Linked DNA regions of Verrucomicrobium spinosum DSM 4136 = JCM 18804. The main gene of each other region encodes a partner of the protein of the gene in region 2 in a complex. Links are inferred from orthologs where the notes say so. Each region holds a gene or a part of one and is shown on either strand. Other genes may lie near its edges. The genes, in order: glmM and cdaA.

Region 1 (3,188 bases), 2.7 Mb from region 2 along the record:
CGTTCTTTTTGATCGGCGGGATTTGGGCCTCGTCTGGCAAGCAGGTTCACCCGCTCACGAGCCGTGACTGGGCGAGGCTGGCCTTGCTGGGATTTTGCGGGTGGTATTTCTCCTCTGTCATCAACTTCATGGGCCTGGAGCATGTGAGCGTAGGGCTGGAGCGGATGATCCTGTACACCTATCCTTCCATCGTGCTGCTTGGATCGGTCATTGTCTTGCGCAAGCCGCTGAGGTGGGGTGTGGCAGGAGCCATGCTGCTCTCCTACTTGGGCATCTTGATTGGCTACTATGGCGAGGCCAGTGCCAAAACAGGCGGGGAGACGTGGCTGGGAGCGCTGCTGGTATTCGGCAGTGCGATCTCTTACGCCATCTTCGTCCTCATGAGCGGTGAGATGATTGCGCGAATCGGTCCTATCCGCTTCACCTCATGCGTGGTGGGTTTCTCCTGTCTGTATGTCCTCATCCACTTCGTGCTCACGCATCCCCCGGGAGCCATCCTGAAACTGCCCCCGGGTGCCTATGGCTGTGGAGTGGCTCTTGCCATCGCGGGCACGGTTATACCCTCTTACCTGTTCGGCATCGGGCTCAAGCGCGCTGGAGCTCAGGCCTTTGCGGTCATCGGAATGATCGGCCCCTTGGGGACCGTCGGACTCGCCTGGATGCTGCTGGGAGAAGCCATCAATCCTGTGCAGGTGCTGGGTCTGGCATTGACCCTGGCTGGTGGGGCGATGGTGGCGGTGAGGAAGTGAGACAAGAGCAAGGAGTTAGAAGGTATGGGTGATGAGTGAAGAGCGCTGATTCGGCAGTTTCAGCGCTACTTGCACTTAACCCTTAACTTCTAACTCTTAACCTTCACTTCACACCCCAATCTGCTCCTGAATCGCTGCCGCAATTTTGCCAGCTTGATCCTCGATGTACTCGGGATCGCGGCCTTCAATGAGCAGACGGATGAGGGGCTCGGTGCCGGAGTAGCGCAACAGCACGCGACCCAGACGGCCGAGCTTTTTCTCGGTCTGAATGATGAGGGCGTTGGCGGCTTCAAGCTCCTGGATGGCCGGCTTGGATTTCACGCGAAGGTTGCGCTTGGCCTGGGGGAAAGGGGTGAGCACCTTGCGAAGTTCGCTGAGTGGTTCACCCGTCTCGGCCATGATTTTCAAGATCTGGAGGGCGGCGATGAGGCCGTCGCCGGTGGAGGCGTGATCACGAAAGACGATGTGACCGCTTTCCTCAGCTCCAAAGTTGAGGTCCTGTTTGCGCATGGCGGCGATCACATAACGGTCGCCCACATCGGTGCGCACCACTTTGCCCCCCATGCCTGTGACGAGGTCGTCCAGGCCGTAGTTGCTCATCGTGGTGACCACGGCGGTGCTCTCACGAAGGGTGCCCTTGCGCAGCATGGAGACCACGGCGATGGCGATCAGTTCATCTCCGCTCAGGCGCTGGCCCAGTTCGTCGCACAGGGCCACCCGGTCCGCGTCGCCATCGTGGGATACGCCGACCTGGGCACCGGTTTGAGTGACGAGGGCCTCAATGATCTCCGGGTGAGTGCACCCGCAGTGAAGATTGATGTTCGCGCCGTCTGGGGAGGAGTGAAAAGGGATCACCTCTGCACCGAGACGTTTCAGCGTTTCCGTGCTGGTGAAGGATGCTGCCCCGTTCGCATTGTCGAGGGCGATCTTCATGCCAGTGAGCCGGCGGCTCTGCATGGAAGCCATGGCATGGGCGATGTAACGTTCTGCGGACCCCTGCAGCACGTGGGTGCGGCCGATGCTGGTCTCATGAGGCCGGTTGGCCAGGAGGGCCTCATTCGTCATGGCGGCCTCAATAAGCAACTCCTCGTCATCCGTCAGCTTGTATCCGTCACCGCCCACGAATTTAATGCCGTTGTCGTAGAAAGGGTTGTGTGAGGCGGAAACTACCGCTCCAAAGCTGGCCCCTTCCTGTTGGGTGATCAGCGCCACGGCCGGGGTGGGTACCAGGCCGCACAGATGCACATCCACCCCCATGGAGTTGAGGCCAGCCACGAGTGCTGCCTCCAGCATGTCTCCAGAGAGGCGAGAGTCTCGGCCTACGATGCAGCAGGGGCGTGCACCCTTGCGAGAGGCCCCCTGGCCAAGCACCTTGGCAGCCGCCTGACCCAGGCGCATGACGAATTCAGGCGTCATAGGGTGTTTGTTGGCCACTCCTCGCACACCGTCGGTACCAAAGTATTGTCGCTTCGCTGACATGGGAGGGCGGTTGTACCTCAAATGCCCTTCGAAGTCAAAAGCGAGCTGGGGTGGGATTTGGCGCACTTCGGTCAGAAAAGATCCACCACCCCGATGGAAGGGCAGGGGCGGGGAGGGGAACTGCACCCGGCCGTACCTGCGCCCCGTCCCGAAACCCTGATATGAGTGCAATCTTGGAAAACAAGCGGGTGGCCATTTTAGCCACAGACGGATTTGAACAGGTGGAGCTGGAAGAACCCATGCATGCACTGAAGCAGGCGGGGGCGACTGTGAGCATTGTGTCCCCCAAAGCCGGGACGGTGCAGGGAATGAATCACCTGGAGAAAGGGGACAACTTCAATGTGGACCTGACTCTGGACAGCGTGAATGCCAGCGACTTCGATGCCCTGGTATTGCCGGGCGGGCTGGCCAACCCCGATACTTTGCGCTCCACCCGGGATGCAGTGAACTTTGTGCGGGATTTTGCCGAGGCGGGCAAACCCATCTGTGCGATCTGCCACGCCCCGTGGATTCTGATCGAGGCAGGCCTCGTGGCCGGGCGTACTCTGACCTCCTGGCCTGCCATCCAGTCCGATGTGCACAATGCGGGTGGGAACTGGGTGGATCAGCCAGTCGTGGTGGACAATGGTCTGGTCACGAGTCGTAAACCGGACGATCTCACCCAATTCATCGCCAAGACTATCGAGGAAATCAGTGAAGGGAAGCATTCCGGCATGTCCGAATCTGCTCCCCCCGAAGGATAGGAATTCATCGGGCGCTGGTTGCTCTTTCCTTGATCTCTCCGATCGTGAGCAATCGGTCGTAGATGGCGACTTCGGCCATTTTGCCTGAGAAGACTCGCTGGAGATTTTTCAACAACATGCCTTCGTTGAACCGGAGACAGCCGAGCTGGATAGTGCATAGGAGCTGCGGCGCAAAGGGATCCGCGTCCGCTTTGCCCACCAGGTGGCCATTCAGGTA
Region 2 (3,309 bases):
GATCGTTTCCGCGAACCAGCCGCCCGTGGCCAGGCTCGACTTCCGCAAAGCCCAGCCCGAAGGCCGGGTCCAGATGAACCTCGAACTTAGCGGTGGCGACTTCACCTGGAGGGGGCTCCACCTTACTGAGGCCGCGGCCAAGATCGATACCGCAGCCGAGGGAGATCCGTGGTCGAGGATCGAGATTCCTCTGCTCAGATTAGCCAGCGGCGGCGGTGCCGCGACCATGTCGGGGCATGTGGATCCAGGTCGGGAGCACATCGTGATCAAGCAGCTAGACTCTTCACTGGACCTGCCTGCGGTGGTTCGTCAGCTCTCCCCGAATGCGGTGCATCTGCAAAAACTTCGCTCTGAGGGCGTCTGGAAGCTAACCGGCACCGGCCTCCTGCCGTTTTCGGATCCCGGTGCCCTGGAGTGGCACGGGCGGCTCGAATTGGAAGGCCATTTGGCGTGGTCATTGGACTCTGGGACCATCCATCTTGACGACTTGCGGTCCAATCTGGAGCTGAAAGATCGCCGGGCCTCGCTCAAGGAGGTAAAGGCCAGGCTCTGGGGAGGGAGCCTTACCACTGACGAACTCGATCTGGACTACTCTCAGCCCGCCACGAGCTTCAAGACCAGCGCCAGGCTGTCAGGAGCAAGCTTGGACGTGGTGATGCGGAGCTTCGGCAGCAACGAACCCCGCCAGGGCTCGGTGACGGGCACTTTTTCAGGCGGGGGGGTGATGACTCCGTCCGGGGTGAACGGTTCTGGCTCCATCGTTATCACTCAGGCACGTTTCTATCAGGTCCCCTTCCTCGGGGCCCTGCACCTGTTGATCAACCCTCTGCAACCCGACTTTGGCAAAGATGTGGCCTCCCGCCTGGACGCCCGCTATCACATGGGTGGAGGGAGCCTGGTCTTCGAGCAACTCGACCTGTCCAGCAGTGCGACCAAAGTGGACGCCAAAGGCTCGATCAATCTGGAGTCCAAGTATGCCCAGTTCGAAGCGCAAGCCCGCCTCAAAGGTCTGGTGCTGAAACTGGCCACTGGTGCCTTCAGCGAACTGCTCACTTTCGAAGGATCGGGCACGCTACCCGACCTCAAATGGCAGCTAAAGTTTGCACCCGGGACTCAGATTGTGAAAGGGACGGTGGACGCCGCCACTGGCATCCTCAAAGAAGGGGCCAAGATGGGGGTCGAAGGGGTGAAGGTAGGCGCGGGTGCCGCTGAAGGCATCCTCGAAGGGACGGGGAAGGCCGCCAAGGAGATCTTTAAACTACCAGGGCGTTTGATCCCCGGCAGGAAGTAGCCTGCATTCACCTCCTCTGGCGCGAGCAGGCCCTACACCTTCACCGAGCCGGGAGTGGCAGACCCCATTTCAAACATGAACCGCTGGCCGCGGGAGATCTGGTCGTGGATGACGTACCACAAAAGGAAGGCCAGCACCAGGGACACCAGCTTCGCCTCCCAGTCGCGGGTGAACCAGAGTTTAACCCTGGCGAACGTGGCTTTGACATCTGCGATGGTCACCCCTTCCTGTTTTCCAGGCTTGGTTTCCTCCTCATCATCGTCGCCAAACATGAGGATCTGCTGAAGTCGCGTGCGGAGTTCATTGGCCTCCAGATCGTGCTCCAGCTTGCCTTTGTAGCAGAGCGACAGGGCACCAGTTTCCTCACTCACGACCAAGGCGATGGCATCCGTTTCCTCAGAGATGCCAATGCCAGCGCGATGCCGGAGGCCGACACTGCGATCGTTCAGATCCTTTTGGGTAACGGGAAATACACAGCCAGCGGCGATGATCCGCCCTTGGTCCACGATCATGCCACCATCATGCAAAGGCGTCTTGGGATGAAAGATCGTCCCCACCAGTTCCAGCGACATCCTGGCATCCATGCCCACGCCGCTCTCAGCATAGGGCTTGAGTTCGATGCCCCGCTGAAGGGCAAACAGCGCCCCACAGCGCTTGTGGGAAAGGCTGACCATGGCCTCGATCAACTGGTCCACACTGGCCTCTTCGGTGGCATTGAATGAGAAAAACCGGTGCGAGCCCAGTTCAGCCAGCACACGCCTCAACTCCGGCTGGAACAGCACCACCAGACCCACCGCCAGGAAAACGGAGAAACGCTCCAGCAGCCAGTTCATCACCTGAAGTTCCAGCAACTGGGAAATCAGTGTGAGCCCCAGAAGCAGGACGAGCAAGCCGGTGAGGATGCGAGCACCACGTGTGGCACGCAGGAACCTGTAGCCATGATAAAGCAGGACGGCGAGAATCAGAATCTCCACCCCGTCTCTCCAGTGATCCTGGATGAAATTCCACATGGTTGGGGGAAACTAACGTGCAGCTCCGCCCGGCGCAAATGATTTGCTGCCAGCGTCCTACGGCAAAACACAGCGGTAGCCATGCTGCCGCAGCCAGGCGAGGAGTTTTGCCAGCACTTGAGGGGCCAGCCGCCCCCCCGCACCATCATCCCGCCCCTCGTGCATAAGCAGAATGGCTCCCGGCTGCACTCCGGAGGTGAGACGACTGAGAATAACCTCCTGATCTTTGATCACCCCGTCCCGCCCCCGCGCACTCCATCCCGCAAGGCGCAGCCCTCTCCTTTCCACCTCGGCCTGCACCAAGGGGTTCTTGAATCCCGCTGGCGCACGGAACCATCGTGGAGAATCACCATCAGACAGTTCGGTCAGTACCTGCTGACACCCCCCCACCTCACTGGCCACGCGTGAGGGGCCGAATGCCCAGAACCAGCACTGCACATGGTGCAGCGTATGATTTCCCACCGTGTGCCCCCGTCGCAGTACCTCCCCCACGAGTTCCGGATGGTTGCGCGCACGGGCACCGATGAAAAAGAACGTGGCCCGGGCCCCATACTGGTCCAGCAAGTCCAGCAAAAGCGGGGTGTCCACGGGATCGGGGCCGTCATCAATGGTCAGCCAGACCTCCTTGGCATCTTCATCATACGGGCGCTCCGGTCGCCCCTGCCGCGCCTCCTTCAGGGTGCAAACTACCTCCCCCAGCCAGTTACAGGCGGGCCAGAGGGTGGGCACCAGCCAGAGGGCATGCGCACTCATCAGGATCGCCAGTGCCAGCCAGCCATACCCCACCAGGAGCATGACCAGCGCCACCACGGGAGCCACTGCGTTCCATAGGATGACGCCCCGTCGGAGCTGACAACGCAAATTCTTCACCACTTCCACCATGCCTCTGGCTGGACAGTGCACAAGCAGCGGCTTGCGCCAAAATTGAACCAAAACAATTCATCGCCATGAACCGCGACCAATGCTAACCATTGCCCATGAGCTTGTTCGTCGTCTATCTGAGCACCC

Evidence for each region.
Region 1: the proteins of cdaA (region 2) and glmM are in contact, whole or in part, in a crystal structure (PDB 7OJS), measured with the Bacillus subtilis proteins. The link is inferred for Verrucomicrobium spinosum DSM 4136 = JCM 18804 from one-to-one orthologs.

The regions. Positions count from the first base shown.
Region 1 is NZ_ABIZ01000001.1:2,949,013-2,952,200, forward strand. What follows is about bases 44-2,914. They hold glmM (phosphoglucosamine mutase), read right to left. Parts: upstream 2,229-2,914; coding sequence 858-2,228; downstream 44-857. Other genes in these bases: VSP_RS35080 (DMT family transporter), read left to right, coding at 44-749; VSP_RS11995 (type 1 glutamine amidotransferase domain-containing protein), read left to right, coding at 2,390-2,914. Also shown: more of VSP_RS35080, read left to right, coding at 1-43; more of VSP_RS11995, read left to right, coding at 2,915-2,971; VSP_RS12000 (LamG-like jellyroll fold domain-containing protein), read right to left, coding at 2,976-3,188. UniProt on the Bacillus subtilis protein: Catalyzes the conversion of glucosamine-6-phosphate to glucosamine-1-phosphate. Glucosamine-1-phosphate is used for cell wall biosynthesis.
Region 2 is NZ_ABIZ01000001.1:5,629,599-5,632,907, forward strand. What follows is about bases 313-3,304. They hold cdaA (diadenylate cyclase CdaA), read right to left. Parts: upstream 2,302-3,304; coding sequence 1,324-2,301; downstream 313-1,323. Other genes in these bases: VSP_RS22965 (AsmA family protein), read left to right, coding at 313-1,291; VSP_RS36945 (polysaccharide deacetylase family protein), read right to left, coding at 2,359-3,204; VSP_RS22980 (hypothetical protein), read left to right, coding at 3,279-3,304. Outside these bases: more of VSP_RS22965, read left to right, coding at 1-312; more of VSP_RS22980, read left to right, coding at 3,305-3,309. UniProt on the Bacillus subtilis protein: One of 3 paralogous diadenylate cyclases (DAC) in this bacteria, catalyzing the condensation of 2 ATP molecules into cyclic di-AMP (c-di-AMP). Upon expression in E.coli leads to c-di-AMP synthesis.